DNA from 3 places in the Cupriavidus sp. 86D6 genome. Region 3 is predicted to be linked to each of the others. Evidence: predicted binding sites of a transcription regulator. Region 3 holds the regulator's gene; each other region holds the start of a gene.
What was found. Region 3 encodes sigma-54, which starts transcription at its own class of promoters, with help from an activator protein. Its sites were predicted from a motif close to TGGCANGNAANCTGCTTT; they were not measured.
Positions count from the first base shown of each region.

Region 1: AC3G88_RS23890 (ethanolamine ammonia-lyase subunit EutB) is a predicted target of sigma-54. The motif match lies at 1,303-1,320, and genes of this name have one in related genera.
Region 2: AC3G88_RS09520 (pilin) is a predicted target of sigma-54. The motif match lies at 1,524-1,541, and genes of this name have one in related genera.

Region 1 covers NZ_JBYPSB010000014.1:91,249-94,524, forward strand. Annotated here, with positions in the region: gene AC3G88_RS23885 (AI-2E family transporter) at 102-1,199, opposite strand; gene AC3G88_RS23890 (ethanolamine ammonia-lyase subunit EutB) at 1,382-2,764, shown strand; gene eutC (ethanolamine ammonia-lyase subunit EutC) at 2,783-3,276, shown strand, end outside.
Region 2 covers NZ_JBYPSB010000003.1:110,486-113,761, forward strand. Annotated here, with positions in the region: gene AC3G88_RS09515 (tripartite tricarboxylate transporter substrate-binding protein) at 1-887, shown strand, start outside; gene AC3G88_RS09520 (pilin) at 961-1,470, opposite strand; gene AC3G88_RS09525 (YnfA family protein) at 1,708-2,025, opposite strand; gene AC3G88_RS09530 (LysR family transcriptional regulator) at 2,250-3,191, opposite strand.
Region 3 covers NZ_JBYPSB010000013.1:22,152-25,427, forward strand. Annotated here, with positions in the region: gene lptB (LPS export ABC transporter ATP-binding protein) at 1-595, shown strand, start outside; gene AC3G88_RS22800 (RNA polymerase factor sigma-54) at 804-2,285, shown strand; gene hpf (ribosome hibernation-promoting factor, HPF/YfiA family) at 2,336-2,689, shown strand; gene ptsN (PTS IIA-like nitrogen regulatory protein PtsN) at 3,189-3,276, shown strand, end outside.

The DNA.
Region 1 (3,276 bases), on a different contig from region 3:
TGGGGCGCGGCCGGGCGGCTTGCGGGCGCTGTCGGCCGTAATTGGTCGTACCAGTTGCTGCGTACCCGTTCCCAATGGAATCAGGGACTTGGCGCGGCGGGTTACACCAGCCCGGAATTCGTCAGCTCGCGCTTCGCGTAGGCGTAGAAGATCGGTCCGGCAATCACGCCGGGGATGCCGTACAGCGTTTCCATCACCAGCATCACCGTCAACAGCTCCCACGCGGCCGCCTGTATACGCGCGCCGATGATGCGGGCGTTCAGGAAGTATTCGAGCTTGTGGATCACCACGAGGAAGAACAGCGACACGATGGCGATCGGCAGCGACACCGACAGCGACGCGATCACGATGGCCGTGTTCGAGATCAGGTTGCCCAGCACCGGCAGCAGCCCGGCAACGAAGGTGATGGCCACCAGTGTCTTGGACAGCGGCAGGTGCTGATGGAACAGCGGCAGCGCCACCAGCAGGTAGATCGACGTCAGGATGGTGTTGATCGACGAGATCTGGATCTGGGCGAAGATGAACTGGGCGAACGACTGCTGCAGCGTGCGCGCGCGGTCGATCAGCGCCCCGGCCAGCGGCCGGCGGTTGGGCCGTGAAATGGCGCGGTACAGCGCGACCATGGCGCCGATGATCAGGCCCAGCAGGATATGCAGCAGGGTGCGGAGGATATCGGTGCCCAGCCGCTGCGCCATCTGGGCATGCTCGCGCATGGCGCCCAGCAGCGTGGTGACCAGTTCCTCGGTGCCGCTGGGCAGGTAATCGCTCAGCCAGGTGGGCAGCTGGGTCCGGGACTGGTCGATGATGTCGGCGGCATGGTCCAGCAGCCGCTCGACGGTGGCGCTGTCCACGTTCAGGAAATGCACCAGCGCCCAGATGCCGCCGGTCAGGGCCAGCACGATGATGGCGGACAGGATGGCCACGGCCAGCGCATCGCGCCGGGAATGGGTCAGGCGGGGCGCCAGCACGTCGACCAGCGAATACAGCAGCAGCCCCGCCAGCAGCGCCGCCACCAGGTTGGCATGCATGACCAGCAGCAGCGCGCCGGCGGTCAGGACATAGGACACCGCCGTGACGCTGAACCCGCTTCCCGGCGCCAGGCGCGGGCGGGCCGATGACGGGGAGGGCGGGGATGAGGACGTGGCGTCGTTCAGGGCGCCATGGTTGGCGCGGTCTTCCGGGTTTTCCAGCTGCGGCATGTCTCGGCTGAGCACGATTGAATTGGAATGAGTAGGCGGATTGTCGACGTGGCGCGTAACAATGGCAAGACAGCTTGCGCAGACAAGCGATCCTGCCCGCTCCGGGCGTGGAACTTGCATCGTCGCCGTGGCCTATATTGGGGAGCAGAAGACGGCGCAGCCGCGCCAGGAGACCGCCTGCCATGGCCTTTACCCAGACCGTCGGCGTCCGCCGGCATGTGTTTGCCGACCTGCGCACGCTGCTGGCCCGCGCCAGCCCCGCGCGCTCGGGCGACGCGCTGGCCGGCATCGCCGCCGCCAGCGAGGAAGAGCGGATGGCCGCCCGCATGGCGCTGGCCGACATGCCGCTGGCCCGCTGCCTGACCGAGGCGCTGATTCCGTACGAGGACGACGAGGTCACGCGGCTGATCGTCGACAGCCACGATGCGGCGGCCTTTGCCGAGATCGCCAGCCTGACCGTGGGCGACTTCCGCAACTGGCTGCTGCGCCACGAGACCGATTCGGCCACGCTGGCACGGGTGGCACCCGGTATCACCCCGGAGATGGCGGCGGCCGTCAGCAAGCTGATGCGCAACCAGGACCTGGTGGCGGTGGCGCGCAAATGCCAGGTGGTGACGCGCTTTCGCGGCACGATCGGCCTGCCCGGCCGCCTGGCCGTGCGGCTGCAGCCCAACCATCCGACCGACGACCCGCGCGGCATCGCGGCGTCCATCGTCGATGGGCTGCTCTACGGGTGCGGCGACGCCACGATCGGCGTCAATCCGGCCGGCGACAACCTGGGCACCATCGTCACGCTGCTGAAGCTGATCGACGATATCCGGACGCGCTACGACGTGCCCACGCAATCGTGCGTGCTGACCCACGTCACCCATACGCTGCGGGCCATGGAGCAGGGCGCGCCCGTTGACCTGGTGTTCCAGTCGGTGGCCGGCAGCCAGGCCGCCAACGCGGCGTTCGGCATCTCGCTGGCGCTGCTGGACGAGGCGCGCCAGGCGGCGCTATCGCTGGCGCGCGGCACGGTGGGCCACAGCGTGATGTACTTCGAGACCGGCCAGGGCAGCGCGCTGTCGGCCAACGCCCACCACGGGATCGACCAGCAGACCATGGAGGCCCGCGCCTATGCCGTGGCGCGGCGCTTCGAGCCGTTGCTGGTCAATACGGTGGTGGGCTTTATCGGCCCCGAGTATCTCTACGATGGCAAGCAGATCATCCGGGCCGGCCTGGAGGACCATTTCTGCGGCAAGCTGCTGGGCGTGCCGATGGGCTGCGACGTCTGCTACACGAACCACGCCGAGGCCGACCAGGACGACATGGACACGCTGCTGACGCTGTTCGGCGTGGCCGGCATCAACTTCATCATGGGCGTGCCGGGCGCCGACGACATCATGCTGAATTACCAGAGCACGTCGTTTCACGATGCGCTGTACCTGCGCGAGGTGCTGGGCCTGCGGCCCGCCCCGGAGTTCGAGGCATGGCTGCAGCGCATGGGCATGCTGGACAGCGCCGGCCGCCTGCTGGCACCTTCCGCGCGCCAGCCGCTGCTGAGCATGGCCGACTCGCTGTGACCCGATCAGGAGACATCGATGCCGAATCGTCCAGCACCCCCGGAGCATCCCGCCGATCCCTGGCAACGCCTGCGCCAGTTCACGCGCGCCCGTGTGGCCATCGGCCGCACCGGCCATGCCCAGACCACCGAAACCGTGCTGGCGTTCGGCCTGGCCCACGCGCAGGCACGCGATGCGGTACACCTGCCGCTCGATACCCAGGCCATCGACGCGGCGCTGCGGGATGCCGGGCTGGACACCGTGCATGTCCACAGCGCCGCGCAGGACCGCGACCAGTACCTGCGTCGCCCGGATCTGGGCCGCCGGCTCGACGACGACAGCCGCGCGGCGCTGGCGGCCGACACCGGGGGCGATAACCGGGGCGATACCGGGGCCGATGCCCAGCCGTTCGACGTGGTGTTCGTGATCGCCGATGGCCTGTCCGCGCTGGCCGCCCAACGCCACGCGGTGCCGCTGCTGCAGGCCGTGTTGGCGCGGCTGCCGGCATGGCGGACCGGCCCGGTGGTGGTGGC
Region 2 (3,276 bases), on a different contig from region 3:
TCCGGCTGATCGTGCCGTTCATCGCGGGCACCGCGCCCGATTCCATCGCCCGCACCATCTCGGCGGAACTGTCGCCGGTGCTGGGGCAGCCGCTGGTGGTGGAGAACATCGGCGGGGCCGGCGGCATCATCGGCGCCCGGGCGCTGAAGCGCGCCGAGCCCGATGGCTACACGCTGGGTATCCTGGCCAACCAGCACGTGATCAACGTCCATCTGTACAAGGACCAGCCCTACGACGCCGCCCGCGACTTCACGGCGATCTCGGCGCTGTCGGGCGGCCCGGTGGTGCTGGCGGTGCCGGCGTCGTCGCCCTTCAGGACGGCGCGCGAGCTGATCGACGCGATGAAGCAGAAGCCCGGCGCGCTGAACTACGGCTCGGGCGGCAAGGGCAGCGTCTCGCATCTGGCCGTGGAATCGCTGCTGCACCAGCACCATGTCGAGGCCGTGCATATCCCGTACAAGGGCGCCAGCGAGATATTGACGTCGATGCTGAGCGGCCAGACGCAGTTCGGCATGCCGGTGATGTCCACGGCGGCGCCGTTCCTGCGCAACGGCCAGATCCGCGCGCTGGCGGTGTCATCGGCCGCGCGGACCAGCTACTTCCCGAACGTGCCGACGCTGGCCGATTCGCTGCCGCCGGGCTTCGTACTCGATAACTGGAGCGGCCTGTTCGCCCCGGCCGGCCTGCCGGCGCCCATGGCGAAACGGCTATTCGATGCGGTGGCGGCGCTGCAGGGGAGCGGAAAGCTAGACGCGACGATGAAGGCCAATGCGGGGGAACTTCGGAAGAGCGATTCACCGGCCCAGTTCACGCGGATGGTGGCAGCGGACAACGCGCGGTATGGGAAGCTGATCGGGGAGATTGGGATGCGGGGGGAGGCGGGGTGACTTCATCGCCGGCCAGAAATGAAAAAAGCCCCGGGGAAAGTCCGGGGCTTTTTCAGATGTGGCCTATTTCTACTTAACCACCTGCCGGAGCAACGATCGGGCAGCTTGCCGGAGCGTAATTTGCGCTCCAGCTCGACGACGTGCCAGCGGTCATGCTGCAGCTCCAGCTGCCGGTGTTTGCCACACGGTTCCACGTAATGACGGCGCCAGAGACTGCAGCCGATGCCGTATTGCCCAATGTGGCCGAGATGGTCATCGGGTCAGTCGTCAGCACGACGACAGGAATGCCGCCAGCGTTAGTTAGCAAGGTCGATACGGTGCGGCCAGGATTGCACTCCGTCGCGCCCGGGTTTGCCGACGTCACAACAGTCGTGCGACCTTCATTCAGGCAGGTTTCGACAGCCGTGCGCAGCGCCGACGTTTCACCGATCACGCGATTGATCTGCGACTTCGCGACATACGATTGATATTGCGGAATCGCAATCGCAGCCAGGATACCGATGATCGCGACCACGATCATCAGTTCGATCAGCGTGAAACCCTTCTGGACCCGTTGGTGGATTCCCATCCGTGCTTTTTTCATGGAATTGACCCCTTTGAATTAGTTGAGAACAGCAGCTGCTGTCGGGGTCCTATAGAGCAACAGGTGTGCCAGGTCACATTTCGGCTAGAAATCGTTGAAATGTGAGATTTCTTGTCACCTGTAACCAGATGTGTCTGCCAAATCCTGTCACCCCACTCTGGTAGGGTGTGGCTCAAGATGCATAAAGTGACGGATTTTGTCAGAAAAAGTGGCGCTTAATTCGCCCTTAATCTGAGTTCAGCGCGGCTGAAACACGATTACCGCCATGCCGGCGACGGCGATTGTGACACCTGTCATATCCCAGATGCTGGGCCGCACGCCGTCCACCAGCCAGAGCCAGACGATGGCCACTGCTATATAGATACCGCCGTAGGCGGCATAGACCCGGCCCGAGGCGTCGGGGTGCAAGGTCAGCAGCCAGGCAAAGACCGCCAGCGAAGCCGCGCCGGGCAGCAGCACCCAGGGGCTGGCGTTCTGGCGCAGCCAAAGGTAGGGCAGGTAGCAGCCGAGGATTTCGGCCAGGGCGGTCAGGACGTAGAGCACAACGGTCTTCATTGGATTGTTTGTCTTGGTTGATGGAAGGTGCTGGCGGTTCAAATTGCCATATGCCGGCAAGCTGAACCTCGATGCCCTCTCCCCCGGCCCCTCTCCCGCCGGCGTGAGAGGGGAGCAAAACGCAAGCCTTTGAAGGCCTCGTGGTGTTCTCCCCTCTCCCATGAAATGGGAGAGGGGTTGGGGGAGAGGGCAAGCCCATCCCCATCCACCGCCCCCAAATCCCACTACCCCACCGCCGCCTTCAACGCCGCCACCAGCGGCTTCACCAGATCGTTCTCCTCTGACTCCCGCCGCCACATCACGCCCACAGGCGGCAAATCCCAACTCAGGGAAAACGGCAGCGTCGCCGCGTCGCCCAGTTCGATCAGTTCGGCGGCCACGGCACGCGGCACGATGGTGATGGCGTCGGGCTGGCTGCGCAGCAGCGTGGCCATCGGCTTGATCGAGTAGGTTTCGACGATCGGCAGCGGCGGCGCCACGCCGGCCACCGCGAACATCGTATTGATCGTACGGCGTACCGGCGTATGCGGCGGCGGCAGAATCCAGTCGAGTTCGGCCAGCCGCTTCCAGTCGAGGTCGCCGCGCGACAGCCGCGCCCTGGCCCGCGAAGGTACCACGAGCACTGGCTCTTCCCGGTACAGCGGCTCCTGCACGATGTCTTCCCCCGCCAGGTAGAACGAGCGCGCAATCGCGCAGTCCAGTTCGTGCTGGCGCAGCGCGCCGACCAGTTCGTCGGTGGTGCCCTCGCGCACGACCACCGAGAGGCGTGGCTGCTGGTTGAGCCCGTACGCCAGCGCGGCGTCCAGCACCGCGCGGGCCGTGTAGGGGATCACGCCCAGCCGCAGCCGGCCACGCCGGCCGGCCTCGATCACCGCCAGTTGCCGGCCCAGCGCCTCGGCATCGGCCAGCGTCATGCGCGCGTGGCTCAGCACGGCAGCGCCGGTGGCGGTGGGCTCCAGGCCGTTGCGCGTGCGCGTGAACAGCGGCGTCATGAAGATGTCCTCGATCTCGCGCAGGGCCTTGGTCACGGCCGGCTGGGACAGGTTCATCTCGGCCGCCACGCGCGACACGGATCGCTGCCGCTCCAGCGCCAGCAGCAGCGGCAAATGGCGCAGACGCAGGCGCGACACGATCTGATGCAGCAACTTGTCGGTGGCAATCGGCATGGCGGGGCGAGAAGGCGGCGAATGGGTATAACCGAATGGTAATGCAACGATAAGTTATTCGACGTTGGCAGTTATTTCGGCTGCC
Region 3 (3,276 bases):
GATCGTGGGGCTGGTGGCGCTGGACGAAGGCGACATCGTGCTCGACGACGAGCACATCAGCGGACTGGCCATCCACGAACGCGCCCGCATGGGCCTGTCGTACCTGCCACAGGAAGCGTCGGTATTCCGCAAGCTCAACGTGGAAGAGAACATCCGCGCGGTGCTGGAACTGCAGGTGGAAAACGGCAAGCCGCTGCCCAAGGCCGAAATCGAACGCCGCCTGGATTCGCTGCTCGACGACCTGCAGATCGCCCATCTGCGCAACAACCCGGCGCTGTCGCTGTCGGGCGGCGAGCGCCGCCGCGTGGAAATCGCGCGCGCGCTGGCGTCGTCCCCGCGCTTCATCCTGCTCGACGAACCGTTCGCCGGCGTGGACCCGATCGCCGTGGGCGAAATCCAGCGCATCGTGAGCTTCCTGAAGGCGCGCAATATCGGCGTGCTGATCACCGACCATAACGTGCGCGAAACGCTGGGCATCTGCGACCACGCGTACATCATCAGCGAAGGCACCGTGCTGGCCGCCGGCCAGCCCGAGGAAATCATCGCCAACGAGTCGGTACGCCGCGTCTACCTGGGCGAAAACTTCCGCATGTAAGGCGCGGCCGCCCCCGCGGCCACACTGCCGACAGGTTTCCGGCAGGTCATCGGCAGGTCATCGGCAGGTCATCGGCAGGTCATCGGCAGGTCATTTTTACCGCACTTGCCCACGGCTATTTCAAAGCCGTTGCCGATCAGGAAGCCGAAGCGATAGGTTGTAGCAAATTCCGTTCCAACAACGGAAAGATGCGCATAGAATAGGTCGCATGAAACCTTCGCTTCAGCTCCGCCTCTCCCAACATCTGGCCCTCACGCCGCAACTGCAGCAGTCCATCCGGCTGCTTCAGCTTTCCACGCTCGAACTGCAACAGGAGGTGGAACAGGCGCTGACGGAAAACCCGCTGCTGGAACGCGAGAACGACTGGATCGAAAGCCCGCTGCGCGTGGCGGCTGACGGCTCCGTTAATCTGCAAAGCGCCCCGGCGCCGGCCCCGTCCGAACCGCAGGCCAACGGCGACGATCGCAGCGAACATGCGTCCGGCGGCGAGGAAGAAGGCTTCAGCGATTCCGGTGCCGAGGACTACGGCAACGACTGGAGCCTCGACGACTTCGCGCGCCGCCCGCAGAACGACGAAGACGAAAAGACGCCGATGCAGTTGCGTGACGCGGACCCCACGCTGCGCGAGTACCTGATGGAACAGCTGACGCCGCTCAAGATTTCGGCGCGCGACAAGGGCCTGGCCATCTTCCTGATCGAATCGCTCGACGACGACGGATACCTGAGTGCGTCACTCGAGGAAATCTGCACCGAACTGCCCGAAGAACTCGAATTCGAGGTGGAAGAAGTGCAGGCGATGCTGACGCTGCTGCAGAGCTTCGATCCGCCCGGCGTGGGCGCGCGCAATGCCGCCGAATGCCTGAGCCTGCAATTGAAACGGCTGCAGCATCCGCAGCGCGAACTGGCCCTGTCCATCGTCAACCATCATCTTGAACTGCTGGCGGTCAGGGATTACACGCGCCTCAAGAAAGCGCTGCAGGTGGACGAAATTGCACTAAAGGCGGCGCACGACCTGATCCGCTCGCTGGCACCGTACCCAGGACATGCGTACAGCCGCCCCGAGGCCGATTTCGTGGTGCCGGACGTGTTCGTGCGCAAGAGCGGCAGCGGCTGGATTGCCCAGCTGAATCCGGATGTGATGCCGCGCCTGCGCATCAACGACATGTACGCGCAGATCTTGCGCGGTGCAAAAGGCGAAGCGGGGGCTGCGGGACTGCAGCAAAAGCTGCAGGAAGCGCGGTGGCTTATCAAGAACATCCAGCAAAGATTCGACACGATCCTGCGTGTGGCGCAGGCAATTGTGGAGCGTCAGAAGAACTTTTTTTCGCACGGCGAAATAGCGATGCGGCCCTTGGTTTTGCGGGAAATTGCCGATACACTCGGTTTACATGAGTCGACCATTTCCCGGGTGACCACGAACAAATACATGGCCACGCCAATGGGTACTTTCGAGTTGAAGTACTTCTTTGGTAGCCACGTCTCCACGGAGACGGGCGGCGCGGCCTCTTCCACGGCGATCCGCGCGCTGATCAAGCAACTGATAGGAGCCGAAGAACCCAGGAATCCTCTTTCCGACAGCCGCATCGCCGAATTGCTGGGCGAACAGGGCTTTGTGGTCGCACGCCGCACGGTGGCCAAATATCGCGAAGCACTGAAGATCCCCGCAGTCAATCTCCGCAAGTCTTTGTAGCCGAGCCGCAACCGCCTGCCTGGTGCGGCTCTTTCAGAAGGAGAAGCGCTATGAACTTCAAGATCAGTGGACACCACCTCGACATCACGCCGCCGCTGCGTGAGTATGTGGAAACGAAACTGGAGCGAATTGTCAGGCATTTCGATCAGGTCATTGGCGTGAGCGTGCTGCTATCTGTCGACAACCACAAGGAAAAGGACAAGCGTCAGTACGCGGAAATCAATCTGCATCTCAAGGGCAAGGACATCTTCGTCGAAGCGCACCATGAAGACCTGTACGCTGCGATCGACTGTCTGGTCGACAAGCTCGACCGGCAGGTGATCCGCTACAAGGACCGCGTGCAGGGTCATGACCGGGAAGCGGTCAAGTACCAGATGGCTGAAGCCCAGCTACAGCAACAATAGGCTGGCAAATCCTTGACTGCCCCTCGAGGCGGACGTCAGCGTCCCCGAGAGGACTGACAGGAAGAGAGCAAAGCCGCGCATCTGCGCGGCTTTTTTGATGGCTGCGCGCCCGCGTCGGGCTGACATTCTCCGTTACCTTCCCACCACGGCCGAAACCAATTGATTTGCCGGGGGTGTTCGCATCTTGCGCGGCTCGGTGTATGCTGCGCCATACAAGAACGACAGGCAGAACGGTCCCGGTGACCCGAACGGCAGGCCACGTGACGGAAGATCATGCGGGCGCCGGCGGCAATATCCGGGTGGGCAATCCGGCCGGCCAATCCGCGGCACCACCCGCGGCGCCGGCGCTGCAGTGCACAAGCGCGCTGTGGCCCTGCTCTATAATGAGCCGGACGTTCCAATGCGGGCGTCCACCAAGCACTCGATATCCTGAATTGCCCCATCCGGCGGGACGGCATTTGTGCGCCGTATCGCCAACCTGACTTCTCGTGCATCGCCCATGAATCGTTTGGCCAAATTGCTGCCACCCGGCAACATCCATCTCGACGTCACCGTCACCAGCAAGAAGCGGGTCTTCGAGCAAGCCG